DNA from 3 places in the Fictibacillus sp. b24 genome. Region 3 is predicted to be linked to each of the others. Evidence: riboswitches for the same ligand, from Rfam matches in the RefSeq annotation. Region 3 holds a riboswitch; each other region holds the start of a gene.
The links. Region 3 has a riboswitch for lysine ahead of QUF49_RS06555 (aspartate kinase). Riboswitches for the same ligand answer to the same signal wherever they lie in the genome.
Positions count from the first base shown of each region.

Region 1: another riboswitch for lysine. It lies ahead of QUF49_RS04955 (Na+/H+ antiporter NhaC family protein); the one in region 3 lies ahead of QUF49_RS06555 (aspartate kinase).
Region 2: another riboswitch for lysine. It lies ahead of lysA (diaminopimelate decarboxylase); the one in region 3 lies ahead of QUF49_RS06555 (aspartate kinase).

Region 1 covers NZ_JAUCES010000005.1:988,110-995,173, forward strand. Annotated here, with positions in the region: gene QUF49_RS04915 (hypothetical protein) at 48-173, shown strand; gene nfsA (oxygen-insensitive NADPH nitroreductase) at 222-968, shown strand; gene QUF49_RS04925 (DUF72 domain-containing protein) at 996-1,838, shown strand; gene QUF49_RS04930 (YunC family protein) at 2,180-2,482, opposite strand; gene QUF49_RS04935 (hypothetical protein) at 2,511-2,759, opposite strand; gene QUF49_RS04940 (thymidylate synthase) at 2,856-3,650, shown strand; gene QUF49_RS04945 (dihydrofolate reductase) at 3,647-4,123, shown strand; gene yunB (sporulation protein YunB) at 4,195-5,037, shown strand; lysine riboswitch at 5,140-5,323, shown strand; gene QUF49_RS04955 (Na+/H+ antiporter NhaC family protein) at 5,467-7,056, shown strand.
Region 2 covers NZ_JAUCES010000005.1:1,662,926-1,669,989, forward strand. Annotated here, with positions in the region: gene spoVAE (stage V sporulation protein AE) at 1-122, shown strand, start outside; gene QUF49_RS08580 (stage V sporulation protein AE) at 127-705, shown strand; gene QUF49_RS08585 (spore germination protein) at 686-2,161, shown strand; lysine riboswitch at 2,221-2,397, shown strand; gene lysA (diaminopimelate decarboxylase) at 2,491-3,813, shown strand; gene QUF49_RS08595 (peptidylprolyl isomerase) at 3,884-4,318, shown strand; gene QUF49_RS08600 (DUF309 domain-containing protein) at 4,506-5,018, opposite strand; gene QUF49_RS08605 (segregation/condensation protein A) at 5,153-5,896, shown strand; gene scpB (SMC-Scp complex subunit ScpB) at 5,903-6,496, shown strand; gene QUF49_RS08615 (hypothetical protein) at 6,511-6,882, shown strand; gene QUF49_RS08620 (hypothetical protein) at 6,966-7,064, shown strand, end outside.
Region 3 covers NZ_JAUCES010000005.1:1,293,644-1,300,707, forward strand. Annotated here, with positions in the region: gene uvrC (excinuclease ABC subunit UvrC) at 1-1,773, shown strand, start outside; lysine riboswitch at 1,840-2,028, shown strand; gene QUF49_RS06555 (aspartate kinase) at 2,267-3,505, shown strand; gene QUF49_RS06560 (YslB family protein) at 3,545-3,991, opposite strand; gene QUF49_RS06565 (succinate dehydrogenase cytochrome b558 subunit) at 4,294-4,902, shown strand; gene sdhA (succinate dehydrogenase flavoprotein subunit) at 4,918-6,678, shown strand; gene sdhB (succinate dehydrogenase iron-sulfur subunit) at 6,681-7,064, shown strand, end outside.

The sequences.
Region 1 (7,064 bases), 310 kb from region 3:
ATTCTTTCAAATCGTTCTCTACTTTGACATGTTGATTGGAGCGCAAGGTGCGAGACTCCTGCGGGACGAGCGGTCAGGTGAGACCCTTTAAGGCGCAAAGCGGCAAGGGGCTCACCGCACGCCCCGCGGAAAGCGAGCAACCTGGAGCGGAAATCAACTACTTTCAAGAGTAACAGTGCTTATAATGTAAGATTAACTTAATTTTAAAAGGAGCATACACGATGAACCAAGTCATTGAAACGATACTATCACACAGATCCATTCGCAAATTCAAAGACAAACCATTAAGTGAAGATATAGTCACAACACTCGTAAAATGCGCCCAATCTGCTTCTACATCGAGCTATCAGCAAGTTTGTACGATTATTGGTATAGAGGACAGGGAAAAGAAAGAAAAACTGGCTGAGCTTGCTGGCAATCAGTCTTATGTAGCCGATAATGGTTATTTCTTCGTCTTTTGCATAGATTACAATCGTCATAAGATTGCGGCTGAAATGAAAGAAACAGAGATTAAAGAAACCATTGAATCGACAGAAGCTTTTATTGTAGGAAGCGTAGATGCTGCACTCGCTGCTCAAAATCTATCGGTAGCTGCTGAATCACTTGGACTCGGTATCGTTTATATTGGAGGCATCCGTAATTCTCTGAAGGAAGTTTCAGATTTGCTAGGATGTCCTGAGCACGTTCTTCCGCTCTTTGGAGTAGCAGTCGGTTATCCAGACGCAGAGCCTGGGAAAAAGCCTCGGTTGCCACTTCCAGCTGTTTTTCATAAAGACAGCTATCAAAGTAAAGAAGAGACGAAAAACTTGTTAACAAAATATGAAAAGGAAACATCAGAGTACTATACGGAGCGAACGGACGGAAAACGTACAGAAGGGTGGGTTACTCAAATCACCGCTTCTATGGCGACTCCAAAGCGAACGTACATGAATGACTTTGTCCAATCAAAAGGATTAAATAGATTGTAATCACGTATAGGCAGGTGACTTCAAGAAATGATTAAGATCGGTGTTACAGGTTGGGGAGATCACGATTCTCTATATCCAGATGGTACCCCTGCAAGAGATAAGCTTGCTGTCTACAGCGGCCATTTTCCTGTTGTTGAGGTCGATTCTTCCTTTTATGCGGTTCAGCCTGTAAAGAACTATGAAAAGTGGGTTACAGCCACTCCGAAGGACTTTTCCTTCGTTGTTAAAGCCTATCAAGGCATGACAGGTCATTCGAGAGGCAAATTACCTTTTGAATCAGTTAAAGAAATGTTTGAAGCTTTCGTCTTGTCCATTCAGCCTGTCATCTCGTCAGGGAAGCTTGAGATGGTGCTTTTTCAATATCCCCCATGGTTTGATTGTAAGAAGGAAAATGTTCAGATGCTTCGGTATGCGAAAGAAATGATGGGAAACATCCCCGTCGCTTTAGAGTTTCGGAATCAAACATGGTTTAGCGAGGAAATGACAGAGAAAACGGTGAGTTTTATAAAAGAAGAAGGATGGATTCATACGGTTTGCGACGAACCCCAAGCCGGGACAGGCTCTATACCTATTGTTTTGCATGCAACACAAGAAAAAACACTCGTACGTATGCACGGCAGAAACGTATATGGATGGAACAATCAAGGTCAGCCGAATTGGAGAGAAGTCCGATATCTTTATCGATATAATGATGCCGAACTAAATGAATGGAAAGAACGGATTCAGAAGCTTGCATCAGAGACAAAGAATCTTACCATCCTATTTAACAATAACTCAGGTGGAGATGCTGCTGACAATGCAAAACAGATGATCGATTTATTGGATATTCATTATGATTTTCTAGCGCCAAGACAATTGGACTTGTTTTAACCTTTTCCTAATATTACAAATTGTTTTCAAAAGATGGTAAACGATTCAATTTTTTAAATGGACTGATATACTAATAGGGTGAATTAAATCAGTTAAGCTGGATAAAGAAAGTGGGGATCACTTTGGATTATAAAAAATTGATTCAGATGATGTACTGCTTACAGGTTGCCTTTGTCGTCAGTGGCGTTTACTTGCTTTTCGTTTACATATTTACGAACAATTCGAAACGTATCCAGTTTCTTACCCTCGTGTTATGTATTAATCTAATATCATTAAAGATCACAAGAGATCGTTTTAAGATATAAAGAAAACTGCGCGTCTTATAGCGCAGTTTTTTATCATTAAAGCATCTTTAAAAGTGCTTTTCGCCCTTGCATACCAACTTCAATACCTTTTTCCCTTGCTTCAAGTGTAATTGATTCTAAAGGTGCATCCAGCAGCTGTTCGATCGTTCTAACGCCTACAGCGCGCCCTGCAATAATTTTACGGTCCGCTAATTTTTCATTTAACAAAGCTACATCTAGTGCTCCACACATGATATATCCATTATCGTTAAACACAGCCATAAAATTTGTTTTTGGCAAACGAAGGGTGACAGCGGTAAATGGATGTCCTTCTATTAAGATCGGGTTCATCTCTAACATGCTTCCACTCCTTTCTTCATTATTATTTTTATGTATAGATCAGGGAAAAAGTGTTAGGTGTTGACGCTATTTTTATGGATTTTTCATGAACAAAAAGGGAGTCGGATATGATACGATTAAAAGAAAAAGACTCTTTTCGTAAACCTTTGTTCCTTTTTTGGTAGTGGTTGATTTCCGTTCCAGGTGCTCGCTTTCCGCGGGGCAGGCGGTGAGCCACATTCGTACGTTTCACTTTTAAGTGTCTCACCTGACCGCTTGTCCCGCAGGAGTCTCCCACCTTGCTCTCCAATCAACGGTCATAGAAGATAAAAATGAGGTTTGAAAGCAACAATCTTATATAAAAGAGTCAAAGAAATCGAGGAGGCGATGAGGGATGAAACAATACTTGGATTTTCTTCAAGATATCTTACATAACGGTACGAAAAAAGAAGATCGGACAGCCACTGGCACGGTATCTGTATTTGGCCGTCAGATGAGATTTGATTTAGAGGAAGGTTTTCCGCTTGTTACAACAAAGAAACTTCATTTGAAATCCATCATTCATGAATTGCTTTGGTTCTTAAAAGGTGATACAAATATCGCTTATTTAAAAGAAAACGGTGTTCGGATTTGGGATGAGTGGGCAGATGAGGACGGAAATCTTGGTCCAGTTTACGGTCACCAGTGGCGTTCATGGGCTGCTCCAAACGGTGAGACCATCGACCAAATCTCAAACGTTATTGAAGACATTAAGAAGAATCCTGATTCAAGACGCTTGATTGTGTCTGCATGGAATCCTTCTGATGTACCGAATATGGCGCTCCCGCCTTGTCACTTGCTATTTCAGTTTTATGTAGCTGATGGCAAGCTATCTTGTCAGCTCTATCAGCGCTCAGCTGACAGCTTCCTAGGTGTGCCGTTTAATATCGCGTCTTATGCACTACTTACAATGATGGTAGCCCAAGTAACGGGTCTTAAGCCAGGCGAGTTCGTTCATACGGTTGGTGATGCACATATTTACTCCAACCATCTCGAACAAGTAGAACTGCAGTTGACTCGTGAGCCGAAGCCGCTTCCTAAAATGAAGTTGAACCCCAATGTGACGAACATTTTTGATTTTACTTACGATGACTTTGAACTGGTTGACTATGAAGCACATCCTCATATCAAAGGCGTGGTGAGCGTATGATTTCTTTTGTCGTTGCAATGGATGAGAATCGGGCCATTGGGAAAGACAATGATCTTCCGTGGTATCTGCCGAACGACCTTAAGCATTTTAAAAATGTAACGATGGGGAAACCAATCGTCATGGGTCGTAAAACGTACGAATCCATCGGCAAGCCTTTACCTGGCCGCGAAAATATAGTGGTAACGAGAGATGACAATTATCAAGCTGAAGGAACAACGATTGTACATTCTGTAGACGATGTATTGAAGAAAGATGCCGAAGAATTGTGTGTAATCGGTGGAACGGAGATTTTTAAATTGTTTATGCCTGTAGCTGATCGCCTATATGTGACTGAAATTCACCATACCTTTGATGCGGATACTTACTTTCCAGAAATCAATCGAGATGAGTGGCGTGAAGTCTCACGTAAGCCAGGAATTCTTGATGAAAAAAACAAATATGCACATGACTTCGTTGTGTTCGAAAAAAATTAAACCATAAAGTTTGAATGAGCCCCCCTCTTGTCTGCATACATATGTATATGTAGATAAAGGGGGGTTACCTTTTGCTTAAACGTCGAAAAATGAAACTCCGAAAAGGGCCGCTTCCATTCCGGTTTGTACTGCTGATCTCATTTATTCTTTTTACTTTTATAACCATACAAGGACTTTGGCTTGTGAACAGAGGCATTGAACCTACGCTTATGCTCATCGCTCAAAAGAAGACGGAAGAAATAGCAGCACTAGCGATAAGTGAAGCAATTGATAATGAAATATTAGGTCCTTCAGAGATGGATGATATTATTGAATATAAGACCGATACGGAAGGAAATGTCGTGTTTGCAGGCATTAATCAGAGCGTAGTTAACAGGGTTGCCAATCAATCACAGAAAGTGGTTCAAAAATACCTCAAGGAAATTGAAGAAGGTAAAGCACATGAAGTAATAAGCAACGAAGAATTAGGGATAACAGCATATAAAAATGAACCAGGTGTCATTATGGAAATTCCGCTAGGGCAAGCAACGAGAAACTCCTTACTTGCAAACTTAGGTCCTAAAATTCCAATAAAATTCATGCTCATTGGTGAAGCAAACACGGATATTGAAGAAAAAATCGAGAATTCCGGTATCAATAATACATGGATTAATATTGATATTGTGGTAACTGTCAAAACGAGGATTGTTATTCCTTTTGCAACGGAAACAACGGTAGTAAAAAGACCGATTAAGATTACGGCTCAATTCATAAAAGGAGAGGTACCTGTTTACTACAACCAGTCCGGAGATCCGATTCAGCCTACTGTTCCGATCACTCCTGATTTAAAGGAAAAGCCTAAAGACGATAATGAGCTGGATATCCCGGAGGAGAGCTCGTCAGAAGAATCGGGTGATGAGGAAGCGGCAGAGTAGGATATTCCTGAATTTAACAGTATTCATTTGGGTTGACCATTTATACAACTTTGTTATAATGAGAATTGAATTTAAAATTTTATATGTCTTTAAGCCTATCACCGATGGGGTAGAGGAGCGGATTTTATAAGTACTTTTTCAGAGAGTGACGTCTGTGAAGAAAAAGAAAAGGAACTTCCGCCGAAGCAAAATGTAAACCGTCTGTTCACTTTTGCTGGGTTTACACTGAAAAAGTGTAAAACTGTCACTGCTTGGGAATTAAAAGCAGTGGAGGACTACTGATCGATGAGGAAAACCATAAATTACTTAAGTGATTGATAGCGGGTTATTTCCTTGTCTATTAATCGCTTTTTATTTTGTCTTTTTTTCCTCAACGTCCTGTAAACACTCCTCAAAAATCGATGGCTAATGAAAAGAAGGAGGAACATCATGGAATTTGAGAATTCGATTTATTCATTAATACCGCCCGTTTTGGCCATTTTAATGGTTGTTTTAACACGAAGAGTATTGATCTCTTTAGGGGCTGGAATTGTAGCGGGAGCACTATTGCTTCACGATTTTAATATTGGTGCTACATTAAAGGAAATTGGAACGATTGTAAAAGGGCATTTCGTGTCTGACGGAGCATTAAATGAATGGAATGTATATATCCTGCTGTTTCTATTGATCTTAGGAATGATGACGAGCATTATCTCTTTAGCTGGGGGAAGCCGAGCTTTTGGTGAATGGGCAATTTCCAGAGTGAAAACAAGAAGAGGTGCACAGCTTTTAACGGTTGTTTTTGGACTAGTTATTTTTATTGATGATTACTTTAATTCACTTGCTGTAGGAAATGTAAGCAGACCGATTACAGATCGCCACCGTATTTCAAGGGCGAAACTCGCTTATTATTTAGATTCTACTGCTGCTCCTGTATGTGTAATCTCGCCAGTGTCTAGTTGGGGAGCTTACATTATCGGGATTATCGGTACGATTTTTGCTACACATGAGATCACAAACATGTCTGCGTTCAGTGCTTTTATACAAATGATCCCTATGAATTTTTATGCAGTTTTTGCACTTATTCTTGTGTTTGCGGTTGCTTATTTTCAACTTGATTTTGGACCGATGAGAAAACATGAAGAACATGCTTTTGCAACAGGTGAAGTTATTGATCCTGAGAAAAAAGCAGCTATTGGTGAAGGAATCAAACTTGAAGAAAGCGATAAAGGAAAAGTTGGAGATCTTGTTTGGCCGATCGTTCTTTTAATTGTTTCAACAGTTGGATTTATGATCTACACGGGTATTCAAAATGTTAAAGGCCTTGAAGAACCAACGGCTGTCACTCTTTTATCTATCTTTGAAAATACAGATGTACCTAAATCATTATTATATGGTGGTTTAATTGGATTGGCGGCAGCGATTCTGTTCTTTCTGCCTAAAAAAATGGGAGCTGCTTCACTAGGAAAAGGACTTGGACGCGGTGTTCAATCCATGATTGGTGCTGTAACGATCTTACTTTTTGCTTGGACGATTATCTCCATTATAGATAGCTTAGGAACAGGTAAGTACCTCGCTGGACTGGTTGATCAGCATATGAACTTAGCTTATCTTCCATTCGTTCTTTTTGTCCTGTCAGGTCTAATGGCTTTTGCGACAGGTACTTCTTGGGGAACGTTCGGTGTGATGCTTCCGATCGCAGCAGAAATTTCAGCATCAACTAACATTGAACTGATGCTGCCAGTACTTGCCGCTGTGCTTGCTGGATCTGTTTTTGGAGACCATTGTTCACCAATATCAGATACAACGATCCTTTCATCAACAGGAGCGGGAAGTCATCATATTGATCATGTCATGACACAGCTACCTTACAGTTTAATCGCTGCTGGAGTATCTGCAGTGGGTTATCTTGCACTCGGATTAACTGAAAGTGTTTGGATAGGACTATTGGTGTCAACGGGAGTATTTGCTATCGCTTTGTTATTTATAAAAAAATTCTCTAGTAAAAATAGCATTGCTGACAATTCTATAAAAGCATAATTTTGAAA
Region 2 (7,064 bases), 370 kb from region 3:
CAGCTGACGAACATGGTTTTATCGGAATAGCGATGGGTATTTTTGAGTTAACATCTGCAGGTATTTCTTCTGCCATTTTGTTTGGTTTTTTAGTAGCAGTCATTTTTGAACCAAAGGGGTGATTCTATGGTGAAAAAACGGGTCATTTTCATAACAGATGGAGATCTGTATGCATTGCGGGTTGTAGAACATGCTGCTAAACAAGTTGGCGGCCGCTGTATTTCGCAATCATGGGGAAATCCATCCAAAAAGAGCGGAGAAGAACTAGTAGAAATGATCCGAACAACACCTAATGATCCTGTACTTGTGATGTTCGATGACTGTGGTTTTAAGGGAGAAGGTCCTGGAGAACATGCAATGAGATACATTCATCAGCAAAAAGACATAGATGTTATCGGTGCAGTAGCTGTGGCTTCAAAGACTCATTTCGCTGAGTGGACGAAAGTACATTGCTCAATGGACAGATATGGTGAACTCACAGAGTTTGGCATTGATAAGAGCGGGCTGCCAGATTTAGAAACTGGAAGAATTAATGGCGATACCGTGTATATACTCGATGAACTAAATCTTCCCTTTGTGGTTGGAATCGGAGACATTGGTAAAATGTCAGGCTTCGATGCTGTGGAAAAAGGGGCTCCGATTACAGTTAAAGCCATTAAACTCATTTTAGAAAGGAGCGAATCAAGTGGGAAACGCCAAAAATAAGACTCCGATCAGTAAGAATATTCATGACACAGAAAAGTTCTTAAAAGAACGTCTTGGCATCGGCGTAAGTTTCGATGTTGGGGTCAGAAAGATTTTTGTTCTAAAAAAAGAACTGCAGCTTTATTATTGTACAGGTCTTTGTGACAGTGAGTTCATCATTATGATCTATCGTGAGCTTATGGATATGGATCATGGTCATAGGTCACCAGGCAAAGTAAAAGACCTTGTACATAATCATTTGGCTCACCAGCAAGTGGAGCTAACAAAATCATTAGATGAAGCCGTAGACAGGATGCTGTCGGGATTAATCGTTATCTTTGTTGACGGTGAGGAAGAAGCCTTTGTTGTTGACGTAAGGAGCTACCCGGGTAGGTCTCCTGAAGAACCGGATATCGAGAAAGTTGTAAGAGGTGCTCGCGACGGATATACGGAGAACATTATCATCAACACTGCTCTTACAAGAAGACGTATTCGAGATGAGCGTTTAAGACACGAAATTATGCAAGTTGGAGAAAGGTCTAAAACCGATGTATGTCTTTCTTATATACAGGACGTTGCAGATCCAGGGCTCGTTGATCTGATAAGAAAAGAAATCAGCTCTATAGAGATCGACGGGATACCGATGGCGGATAAAACGATCGAAGAATTTATTGTTAAACAAGGCTGGAATCCGTTTCCCTTAGTCCGGTATACAGAGCGGCCTGACGTTGCAGCTCAGCATTTAATGGAAGGGCATGTATTGATTATCACGGATACATCACCGAGCGTTATTATTACCCCTACGACACTCTTTCATCATGTGCAGCATGCAGAAGAGTTTAGGCAAACTCCATTTATCGGTGCTTTTTTAAGATGGACACGTTTTACTGGGATGCTCGCTTCTGTCTTTTTAGTTCCGATGTGGCTCTTGTTTTCAATGGAAAAAGAGCTGCTGCCGCCTTTTATTGATTTTATTGGACCAAATAAAACAACCAACATCCCATTATTTTTACAGATCATCTTTGCGGAAATTGGGATTGATATCTTGAGGCTTGCCGCCATTCATACACCTAGTGCCCTTTCGACTGCTATGGGTCTGATCGCAGCAGTATTGATCGGCCAGATTGCGATTGACGTTGGCTTGTTCGTTCCAGAAGTTATCTTGTATGTAGCAATTGCTGCGATCGGATCGTTTTCAACTCCAAGCTACGAGCTCAGTATCGCCAATAAAGTGCTGCGGCTCTTCTTAATTGCAATGGTGATGCTCTTTAAAGTCCCGGGGTTTATAATCGGGTTTACGATTATGATTTTATACATGGCAACCATTAAGAACTTGAACACACCATACTTATGGCCGCTCTTACCGTTTAATCCGAAAGCGTTTCTGCAGATTGTCGTTCGGATAGCCGTTCCGCTCTCTAAAGTGCGACCGAGCATCGTGCATCCGCAAAACACAAAAAAACAGCCAACTAATTAATCTGTCCCTTGCTGATTGTTGAAAATTGTGTTAAATTCATAACTAATTATATATGCCTCATATGAGGTAGAGGCGCAAAACGAATGAGTAGCATATGGAGTTTGTGGATGACGATGAAATATGTTGAAAGGTCAATTTGCCGAAGTGTAAAAAGAGCTCCATCTCTTTTTATGCTGGGCCGCTGCTGAAGAAGCAACGGACTGTCACTACAGCAGTAGTGGAGAGCTATTCCGACATGAGGGTACGGTTATGACAGCCTGCCTTAGTTGCGGCTGTCTTTTGTATTTGTCGGGATTGAATTCTCTATCAACAACGAGAGGGGATTTTTTGTGAATTTACACGGTACAGCACAGATCGGACAAAATCATCATTTATGGATAGGTGGTACAGATACGGTTGAACTTGCAAAAAAATACGGAACACCACTTTATCTGTACGATGTATCTTTGATAAAGAATAGAGCAAGAGGTTTTAAGAGAGCATTCGAAGAAAAAGGTGTGGGCTACCAAGTCGCGTACGCCTCTAAAGCGTTCTCCTCCATCGCCATGTTTCAGCTGATCGAACAAGAAGGATTAAGTCTCGATGTAGTTTCAGGCGGAGAGCTTTACACTGCCCTTCAAGCAGAGTTTCCCGCAGAACGAATTCATTTTCATGGAAACAATAAAAGCTATGAAGAGTTAGAGTTTGCACTTAATGCTGGAGTAGGATGTATTGTAGTTGACAACTTTTTTGAGATCTCATTACTAAAAATGTTAAGCAGCAAACTCAATAAAAAAGTGAATGTTTTATTGCGGCTCACTCCAGGCATTGAAGCACATACACATGATTACATCATTACAGGCCAGGAGGATTCTAAATTTGGTTTTGATTTAGGGAACGGCCAAGCTGATAAGGCGCTGCAGGAAGTTCTTGATTATGAAGGTTTTCAAGTATTAGGGGTTCATTGTCATATCGGTTCTCAAATCTTTGAAACAGATGGTTTTACTTTAGCGATCGAGAAGTTATTTGGGCACTTTAAGAAATGGGAAGAGAGCTTCAACTATTTTCCAGAAGTCGTTAACCTTGGTGGAGGTTTTGGTATTCAATATACTTCTGAAGACACACCGCTTGCACCAGAACAGTATGTCACGGCTATGATTGAAGAAGTGAGCAAACAGATGAACCGTTTTGAAGGAAGAGGTTTACCTGAGTTGTGGATTGAACCGGGCCGGTCGCTTGTAGGTGACGCAGGAACAACGATCTATTCGATCGGATCGCAAAAAGAGATTGAAGGTGTTAGACATTATGTTTCTGTTGACGGCGGAATGACCGATAACATTCGCCCTGCACTCTATCAGGCAAAATATGAAGCTTATGTTGCAAACAAAATGAACGAAAAGCCTGCACAAACCGTATCCATCGCAGGGAAATGCTGTGAGAGCGGAGATATGCTGATCTGGGATATCGAGCTGCCGAAAGTAACGGATAACGATTATTTAGCAGTATCATGTACCGGAGCATATGGATACAGCATGGCGAGCAATTATAACCGCATTCAACGACCTGCCGTTGTGTTTGTTGAGAACGGCGAGGAACAACTTGTAGTGAAACGGGAAACATATGAAGACCTCATTAAGAATGATGTCCCATTAAAAACAAATGTTTTTGTGTAAATTAGTTTACGGAGCAGTCATTTAACCGTACAATGGTAGTTGTAATGAAGTTGAAGGAGGCCTGTTTTTTATGAAAAAAGGTTCGATTGAATTTGAAAATGGCGAAAAAATACTTTTTGATTTGTTCCAAGAAGAAGCACCTGGAACAGTAGAAAACTTTGAAAAACTTGCAAACGAAGGGTTTTATAACGGTGTAACTTTCCACCGTGTTATCCCTGGTTTCGTAGCTCAAGGTGGAGACCCTACGGGAACTGGAGCTGGAGGCCCTGGTTATTCAATCCCTTGTGAAACAGAAGGAAACCCGCATAAGCACGTAGCTGGTTCTCTATCAATGGCACATGCTGGCCGTGATACAGGCGGAAGCCAATTCTTTATCGTACATGAGCCACAGCCGCACTTGAACGGTGTTCACACAGTTTTCGGACAAGTTACCGAAGGCATGGAAACAGTACTTCGCATTAAACAAGGCGATGTAATGAAAGAAGTTAAAGTTTGGGAAGAATAATTTTCTAAAATGAAGAAAGCTCCGGAAATAATCCGGAGCTTTTTTATATTTATGTCGACTCGTCAATATATGATTAAAATTAGTCAAATTAATCATTAAACTCGTCAAAATAATCAATGAACTCGTCAAATTAATTATGAAATTGGCTGAATGAAAGCTCAAATCAACAAATAGTGTGAGTCAACCTTTATAAAATTCTGTTTTTCTTCAGTTTTTGTTTATTTCGTTCATCAATAACAGAGGTTCGATCTCTTAAAGAGTGCTTATGAACGATGCTGTCATCAGTCATGGCTTGTGAGTACCAATCTTCATCTGTTGCATTTGCTTCAAATAAGCATTTTTGTAATAATTCCGTTGTCAGGGGCAGAGATATCGGCTCAAAGGGTTTCTGTTGCTCAATTTTTTGTTTTCTCTCCCTAATCAGTTCAAACAAGGGCTGTGTTTGTATCCCAAGTTCCTTTATAGCTGATTCTTCTTTTTCAAGTTTTCGTAAACCGCTCGTAATCATTTTTTTTGCGCCGTTCATGTTACCTCGCCGCTGATGATAGAGTGCGACAGCAAGTTGGATGAGTCCCGGCCACAGATCACCTTTCATTCCTTCTGCTTTCCAATGTTCCTCAAGAACCTCATGGCATTCAAAATAATCTTGTTCTCTATGAAAATGTATTAAGTATTCAATCCATGGTTTTGGGTAAATCACAGTCGTCCACACCCCTTAATAAGCTCGATTTTAAGTTTACCACATGCACCGTGTGAATAAAAACAAACCGCGACACGAACAAAATATGATATAATTTTATAATACAAAAACGCTGATAAAACTGGGGAAATGTTATGCAATATAGTGTGAAGCTTGATGGATTTGAAGGTCCGCTTGATTTATTGCTTCATTTAATACAAACCTACGAAGTGGATATTTATGATATTCCAGTAGCCATTATCACTGAGCAATACCTTCAATATATACATACGATGAAAGAACTAAAACTGGATGTGGCAAGTGAATTTTTAGTGATGGCAGCTACACTGCTAGCGATTAAGAGTAAGATGCTGCTGCCAAAGCATGAGGAAGAACTGTTTGAAAACCAGATGGAACTTGAGATGGAAGAAGATCCGAGAGATGAGCTTGTTAGAAGGCTAGTAGAGTATAGAAAGTATAAACATGCTGCAGATGAGCTAAAAGAAAGAGAATCCGCAAGAAGTTTAGTCTATACGAGACAGCCGCTTGATTTGAGTCAGTTTGAAAAAGAAGAAACTGCCAAACAAGTCACGAATGTAACCCTTTATGATATGCTGCAGGCGATGCAAAAAGTCTTTCAAGAGAAGGTTACCCGTGCTCCGAGACAAACGACGATTGAACGTCAAGAGATTCCTATCGAAACAAGGATGGAACAAATAAAAAGTTCACTTGTTTCAGTAGGAGGACGAAAAAAGTTTACAGAGCTGTTTGATAAAAGTACAAAAGAGCACGTGGTTGTTACGTTTCTTGCGATTTTAGAACTAATGAAGGTGAAAACCATCAATTGTGAACAGCAAGATCATTTTAGTGAAATATATATAACGATGTTAGAGGAGTAATACGATTTGGAACGAAATGAAATAAAAGCAGTTGTCGAGGGTTTGCTTTTTGTCAGTGGAGACGAAGGAATTGATAGAAAACAGATCGCTCAAGTACTGGAGATTGATAGCAAAGATTTGGATCCCATCATTGAAGAATTGAAGGAGAGTTATTCGTCATCAGACAGAGGGATGTCTATTGTGGAATATGCGGGATCTCTTCAATTTGTAACAAAGCCGGATCATGCTGTCTATTATGAAAGGCTTGTCGAAACACCAGGACATTCAACACTTTCACAGGCTGCTCTTGAAACACTTGCAATCATTGCTTATAAACAGCCGATTACGAGGTCTGAGATTGAAGAAGTAAGAGGTGTAAAAACAGAAAAGCCTTTACAGACATTATCTGCAAAAGGACTTGTAAAAGAAGTTGGAAGAGCTGAGGGTACCGGTAGAGCGATCCTTTATGGAACAACCAAAGCATTTCTAGAGCATTTTGGTCTGCAGAACATTAAGGAGCTGCCACCGCTGCCTGAGAACATAAAGGAAGAAAGTGTTGAACAGGAAGCAGACTTGTTCTTTTCAAAGTTTCAGGAATCACTAACTACTGAAGATCAGTAAGGGGGAGTTATGCATTGTTGATTCAGCATATTGAGGGTATTGAGTTAGAAAAAGAAAAGCCGAATACATCAGAGGATTTTTTCAACCGTTCAGAAGCTACTTATGAATTGAACGGAAAAACACAAACTTTTCACCTGCTTTATGTGCGATATTTTGAAGAAAAACTTCAAGAGGAATTAACGCAGCATGACTTCTGGAAAGAATACTTGGATACTTACAAAATACGTGAGATTGCTTCACTTGTTGCGTTGAGCAGCAATCACGCATATTTAAAGCGGAAACGAGTTTATATAAACGACTATGATGAATTTAGGAATCTTTTTGTTCATTCTAACGAAGGAATATTAAGACCTCATCTGAACGCGTTAAGGAAAATAGCTAAGTAGGACAGCCATTATTTTTTTGGCTGTTTTTTTATTTTGTTGCTTCTTTTTTATTGTCATCCTTGAACAGTTGAATGGAGTGGAAGGTGCGAGACTCCTGCGGGACAGGCGGGCAGGTGAGACACTTAAGAGTGAAACGTAGGAATGTGGCTCACCGCCTGCCCCGCGGAAAGCGAGCACCTGGA
Region 3 (7,064 bases):
ATATCGGTAAAACAAAAATTAATGCTGCTTCCTGATCAGCCTGGATGCTACCTCATGAAAAATGAGTTCGGTAAAGTAATCTACGTAGGTAAAGCAAAGGTTTTAAAAAATCGAGTGAAATCTTACTTTTCAGGAACACATGATGGCAAAACACAAAGACTCGTCAGTGAGATCAGAGACTTTGAATATATTGTCACCTCTACTGAGATGGAAGCATTAGTTCTCGAGATGAACCTAATAAAAAAGCATGATCCTCGGTATAATGTCATGCTGAAAGATGATAAAAGCTATCCATATTTAAAAATTACTTCTGAAAAACAGCCAAGACTATTATACACAAGGAAAATAAAAAAAGATGGCGGCAAATATTTTGGACCGTTTGTAAATGCATATGCGGCCCAAGAAACGAAAAAACTGTTAGACCGTATTTTTCCACTAAGAAAATGCGACACGATGCCTAAACGAGTGTGTTTGTACTATCACATTGGTCAATGTTTAGGGCCGTGTGTTTACGATATTACAGAACAAGAAAACAAGAAGATGGTAGAAGGCATTGTGAAGTTTCTCAATGGCGGATATCAAGATGTGAAAAGCCAGTTATCTGAAAAGATGCTTGAAGCGTCTGAAGCCCTAAATTTTGAAAGAGCAAAAGAACTTCGCGATCAGATTCAGCACATAGAAGCTGTAATGGAAAAGCAGAAGATGATGACAGCAGATCTAGTGGATCGGGATGTCTTTGGCTATCACTTTGATAAAGGCTGGATGTGTGTTCAAGTCTTTTTTATCCGTCAAGGTAAAGTGATCGCTAGAGATATTTCAGTTTTTCCTTTTTACGGAGAGGCTCACGAGGATCTACTTACATTTATTGGTCAGTTTTATCTGCAAAAAAATCATCTGCTGCCTAAAGAGATTCTGCTTCCGCAAGAAGTTGACGCTGAACTCGTTTCAGAGCTTCTTCAAGTAAAAGTTCTTCAGCCAAAAAAAGGCCAGAAGAAAGAGCTAGTTGAATTAGCGACTAAAAATGCGACCCTTGCTCTTAACGAAAAATTTGCTTTGATTGAACAGGATGAAGCTAGAACAATAAAAGCAGTAGAGAACCTGGGTGAGAGAATGGGTGTAGCTCCACCATATCGAATAGAAGCGTTTGATAACTCCAATATTCATGGAACAGATCCTGTTTCGGCGATGGTGGTTTTTGTAGATGGAAAACCATATAAGAAAGATTATAGAAAATATAAGATCAAATCGGTGGAAGGTCCTGATGATTATGCTTCCATGAAAGAAGTCGTCAGAAGAAGATACACAAGAGTATTAAGGGAAGAAGGGGAATTTCCAAGTTTGATTCTTATTGATGGAGGTAAAGGTCAGATTTCAGCCGCTCAGGATGTTTTAGAAAATGAGCTCAATCTTTTTATACCTGTTGCAGGACTGTCGAAGGATGACAAACATAGAACGTCACAACTATGGATAGGTGACCCTCCAGAAATGATCCACTTGCCGCGAAACAGCCAGGAATTTTATCTTTTGCAGCGTATTCAGGATGAAGTGCATCGATTTGCAATCTCGTTTCATCGTAAAGTACGTTCTAAAAGTATGTTTGAGTCCACATTAGATAATATAGCGGGGATTGGGGATAAAAGAAAGAAGATGCTTCTTCGCCATTTTGGTTCGTTGAAAAAACTAAAGGAAGCGTCTGTCGAAGAGATACAAGAAGCTGGAGTGCCTAAACCTGTTGCTGAACTCATTACAAAAGCCTTTTTATCAAATGAGTAGTTGCAGTTAAAGAATAACTTTGTTAAAATGAATCCAACTTTATAAATAATGCCATGCTTCGAATGAAGTGATGGTAGAGGAGCAGGAACCAATAGTAGACCATCTGAAGAGAAGAAGCTCTTAAGATGATGGAGGAAAGGGGATTCTTGCCGAAGTGTAAAAGGACTTCTAGCCTTTTATGCTGGACCTGTATTGAATAAATACAGAGCTGTCACACAAGTCCCCCCAGGATTTGTGTGGAGGACTATCTCACTAGGGGAAACAAACTTGGCTTGCTGCGGATAATAGCAACAATAAGGTTTTTTCCTTATTGTTGCTTTTTTTGTTTTTACTTTCAGAATAATATAACTTTTCCCGCATGATCGATTATCTGCTGGTGAAAGTTATTGTTGAGAGTATTAGTGCAACTAAGTAGACGTGAATAGATTGAACGTCAACAAAGTTTTCTATTAAAAGAGATAGATTATTACAACAAGAAGGGAATTAGAGAATCATGGGGAGAATCGTACAAAAATTTGGCGGTACAAGTGTTGGTTCAGTTGAGCGGATACAAAATGTTGCAAAACGGATCATCCATGAAGTTGATGGCGGGAATGAAGTCGTTGTTGTCGTATCTGCAATGGGTAAAACAACAGATGAGCTTGTAAGACTGGCTGGAGAAATCAATCGTAATCCTTCCAAGCGTGAAATGGATATGCTTCTTACTACAGGAGAACAAGTTACGATTGCACTATTAACGATGGCTCTTCATCATGAAGGATACAAAGCTCAATCCTTAACAGGCTGGCAAGCTGGGATTCAAACAGAAAATGCTTTTTCGAATGCTAGGATACTAGACATAGATTCCGAAAGAATAAACGGTTTGCTAAAGGAAGGAAACATTGTTGTTGTAGCTGGTTTCCAAGGGCTGATCTCTGAGACAAAAGATATAGCTACTCTTGGAAGAGGCGGATCGGACACTACAGCCGTTGCATTAGCAGCAGCATTGAAAGCTGACCGATGTGATATCTATACAGATGTTACTGGCGTTTATACGACCGATCCTCGAGTAGTAAAATCAGCAAGAAAAATACCTTCTATCTCTTATGATGAGATGCTGGAAATGGCGAACCTTGGAGCAGGAGTTCTGCACCCTAGAGCAGTAGAGTTCGCGAAAAACTATTCCATTTCGTTAGAAGTTAGATCGAGTATGAGTGAAGAACGCGGAACGTTAGTAGAGGAGGAAGCATCAATGGAACAAAACTTAATGGTAAGAGGTTTGGCATTTGAAGGGAATATAACGAAAATCACAGTTTCAGCGATTCCTAATGAGATCCATGCATTAGCGGAACTGTTTACAATACTTGCTTCAAACGGAATTAATGTAGATATTATCATTCAAAATGTATTAAATGAAGAAAAAACAAATATTTCATTTTCGATAGAATCGAGCTCTTTATCAGAAACACAGGAAGTACTTGCTGCTCATCAAGAACAATTAGGATTTGAATCCATTAGTTATGAAGGGGAGCTTGCTAAAGTTTCTATTGTAGGATCAGGAATGATTTCTAATCCTGGTGTAGCTGCTAAAATGTTTAAAGCTTTGTCAGATAAAGATATTATGATTAAGATGGTAAGCACATCAGAAATTAAGGTTTCAACCGTTGTTAAACAACAAGATATGATTAAGTCTATTGAAACGCTGCATGATATATTTGAATTGGATGCACGTGTTCCAGTACAGAACACGTAATGAAAACATTTAAAAAGCCGGCTTATGCCGGCTTTTGTGTTATTCGATCGTATCTTTTTTATCCCATTGAACGGTGATGGAAACTTTGTTCCGTTTAACAGATTCTAATGCTTCGGTCGTACATTTTTTTTGCAGCTGGACTTGTTCTGCCAGAAAACCTGCTTCTAAGCTAAACGTTTGGTGATTGAAATTCTCGATTCGCTGCTCAATGAGAACAGAGTGTAAGGAGAACAGCATCTCTGTTTTTGATGCTTCAATCATTTCAAGATTACCCCAGCCTGCTTCAATAAAAAATGCATGTACTTCTTCCATCGTATGTAAAGGATATTTTCTGGCTAAGTGTCTTCCTGCCCAATATAGAATATTTCGTTCTTGTTTACCGAGAAGTTCAGGCAACAAATCGCTTCGAAGGATCTCATACCCAAAAGCTGAAACAGAAAGCTGTTCTACAGGGGTGTTATCATCCTTTGTTTTTTGTTTAAACATTCTGCATCCCTTCTTTCTATTTTCATTATAACGGGAATGCTGTTTAAACTCTAGAGCAACTATCGGTATTTGTCGAAAATCTTAGCAGGAAAAAACGTTGATTTATCAATAAAATTTACGCATTAAGTTGTTAGCGTTTTCTTGACGGTGTCAAACGATGGGAGTAAAATGGACATGTTGCTAGTTAATTAAACTAATTGTTTAACACTCATCCTCTAAAAGAGGAAACTTAAAACGCTTACATGTGGAGAGGAACAAAGATTAGCAGCCAGAGAGAGGCTAAATTTGAAGGGGGCAAGAAAATGGCTGGCAGTAGAGATTTTATTAACAGAAGAATTCATTCATTATTAGGAGTAATTCCGATCGGGCTTTTTCTCGTTCAGCATTTAGTTGTAAACCATTTTGCAACAAGGGATGCTGAAGCATTTAACAAAGCGGCGCACTTTATGGAAAGTTTACCGTTTCGTATTTTCCTAGAAACGTTTGTTATCTATTTACCACTTTTGTTTCATGCAGTGTTTGGACTTTACATTACGTTCCAAGCAAAAAATAACGTTACCCGTTATGGCTATTTCCGAAATGCGATGTTCCTTGTTCAGCGTGTAACAGGTGTGATCACATTGATTTTTATCGCTTGGCACGTTTGGGAAACACGCGTACAAGCTGCATTGGGACAAGAAGTAAACTTCAATATGATGGCAGATATATTAAGTTCTCCATTCATGGTTGCCTTCTATCTTGTAGGTGTTTTATCTGCGGTATTCCATTTTGCTAACGGATTATGGTCGTTCTTTGTCAGCTGGGGCCTTACAGTTTCGCCTCGTTCACAGAAAATTTCAACATACGTAACAATGGCTGTATTCGTAGCTCTTGCTATTGTTAGCGTTAGAACAATCTTTGCATTCATTTAAAAGGGGTGAGACAAATTGAGTAATCAAAAAATTATTGTTGTTGGCGGAGGTCTCGCCGGATTAATGGCTACAATTAAAGCAGCTGAAGCTGGTGTTAATGTTGACCTCTTCTCAGTAGTTCCAGTAAAACGTTCGCATTCTGTTTGTGCTCAAGGTGGTATAAACGGTGCTGTAAATACAAAAGGTGAAGGAGATTCACCGTGGGAGCATTTTGATGACTCTGTTTACGGAGGAGACTTCTTAGCAAACCAGCCGCCTGTAAAAGCAATGTGTGATGCGGCACCAGGAATCATCCACTTAATGGACCGTATGGGTGTTATGTTCAACAGAACGCCTGAAGGATTGCTTGATTTCCGTCGTTTCGGTGGCACTCAGCATCACCGTACAGCATTTGCAGGTGCTACAACAGGTCAGCAATTATTATATGCACTTGATGAGCAAGTTCGACGTCATGAAGTTGCGGGTCTTGTAACGAAGTATGAAGGCTGGGAATTCTTATCTGCAATCATTGATGACGAAGGCCAATGCCGCGGAATTACGGCTCAAAACTTAAAAACGATGGAGATCGTAAGTTTTCCTGCTGATGCTGTTATTATGGCAACTGGTGGCCCTGGTATTATCTTTGGTAAGTCAACAAACTCTGTCATTAACACAGGTGGCGCTGCATCTTCTCTTTATCAGCAAGGTGTTTATTACGCAAATGGTGAGTTTATTCAAATTCACCCAACTGCTATTCCTGGTGATGACAAGCTCCGTCTAATGAGTGAGTCAGCACGTGGTGAAGGTGGACGTGTTTGGACATATAAAGATGGGAAGCCTTGGTACTTCCTTGAAGAGAAATATCCAGCTTACGGTAACCTTGTTCCTCGTGATATTGCAACTCGTGAAATCTTCCACGTTTGTGTAGATCTAAAGTTAGGAATTAATGGCGAGAACATGGTATACCTTGATCTTTCCCACAAAGATCCTAAGGAATTAGATATTAAGCTTGGCGGAATTATCGAGATCTATGAGAAGTTCATGGGTGATGACCCACGTAAAGTTCCAATGAAAATCTTCCCGGCTGTTCACTATTCAATGGGTGGCATGTGGGTAGATTATGATCAAATGACAAACATTCCGGGTCTTTTTGCCGCTGGTGAATGTGAGTATCAATTCCATGGCGCTAATAGATTAGGAGCAAACTCATTGCTTTCTGCTATTTTCGGAGGTATGGTGGCAGGTCCATCTGCTGTTAAGTATATTAAAGGATTGGAAAAAACGGTTGAAGATGTTTCTTCTTCTGTATTTGACAACCAAGTGAAAAAAGATCAAGAAGTATACAACAATATCCTTTCTATGGATGGAACTGAAAATGCATACGTGATCCATAAAGAGCTAGGTGAATGGATGACGGACAATGTAACAGTGGTTCGCTACAACGATAAGTTAAAGCAAACGGATGAAAAAATTCAAGAGTTGATGCAGCGTTACAAGAACATCAATATTAACGATACATCTAAGTGGAGCAACCAAGGTGCGTCGTTTACTCGTCAGCTTTGGCACATGCTGCAGCTTGCTCGTGTTATTACTCTTGGGGCGCTTAACCGTGATGAGAGCCGTGGAGCACATTATAAGCCTGACTTCCCAGAACGTAATGACGAGCAATGGTTAAAAACAACAAAAGCGAAATTCAATCCTGCGACAAACGGACCAGATTTTGAATATGAAGAAGTAGACGTTTCGCTTATCCAGCCACGTAAACGTGACTATTCTAAGAAGAAGGCAGGGGTGTAAGTATGAGCACAAAAATGGTGAAATTCATCATCTCTAGACAGGATAACCCAGAAACTGCCCCATATTTAGAAGAGTTTGAGATTCCTCATCGTCCGAATATGAATGTAATATCTGCTCTTATGGAAATTCGTAGAAACCCAGTAAATTCAAAAGGGGAAGCTACGACTCCCGTAACGTGGGAGATGGGATGTTTAGAAGAAGTTTGTGGTGCTTGTTCAATGGTGATCAACGGAAAGCCTAGACAATCATGTACGGCTCTAGTTGATCAATTAGAACAGCCGATTCGTCTTGAACCAATGAAAACTTTTCCGGTTGTCCGTGACTTGGCAATCGACAGAAGCAGAATGTTTGATGCGCTTAAGCGAGTTAAAGCCTGGATTCCAATT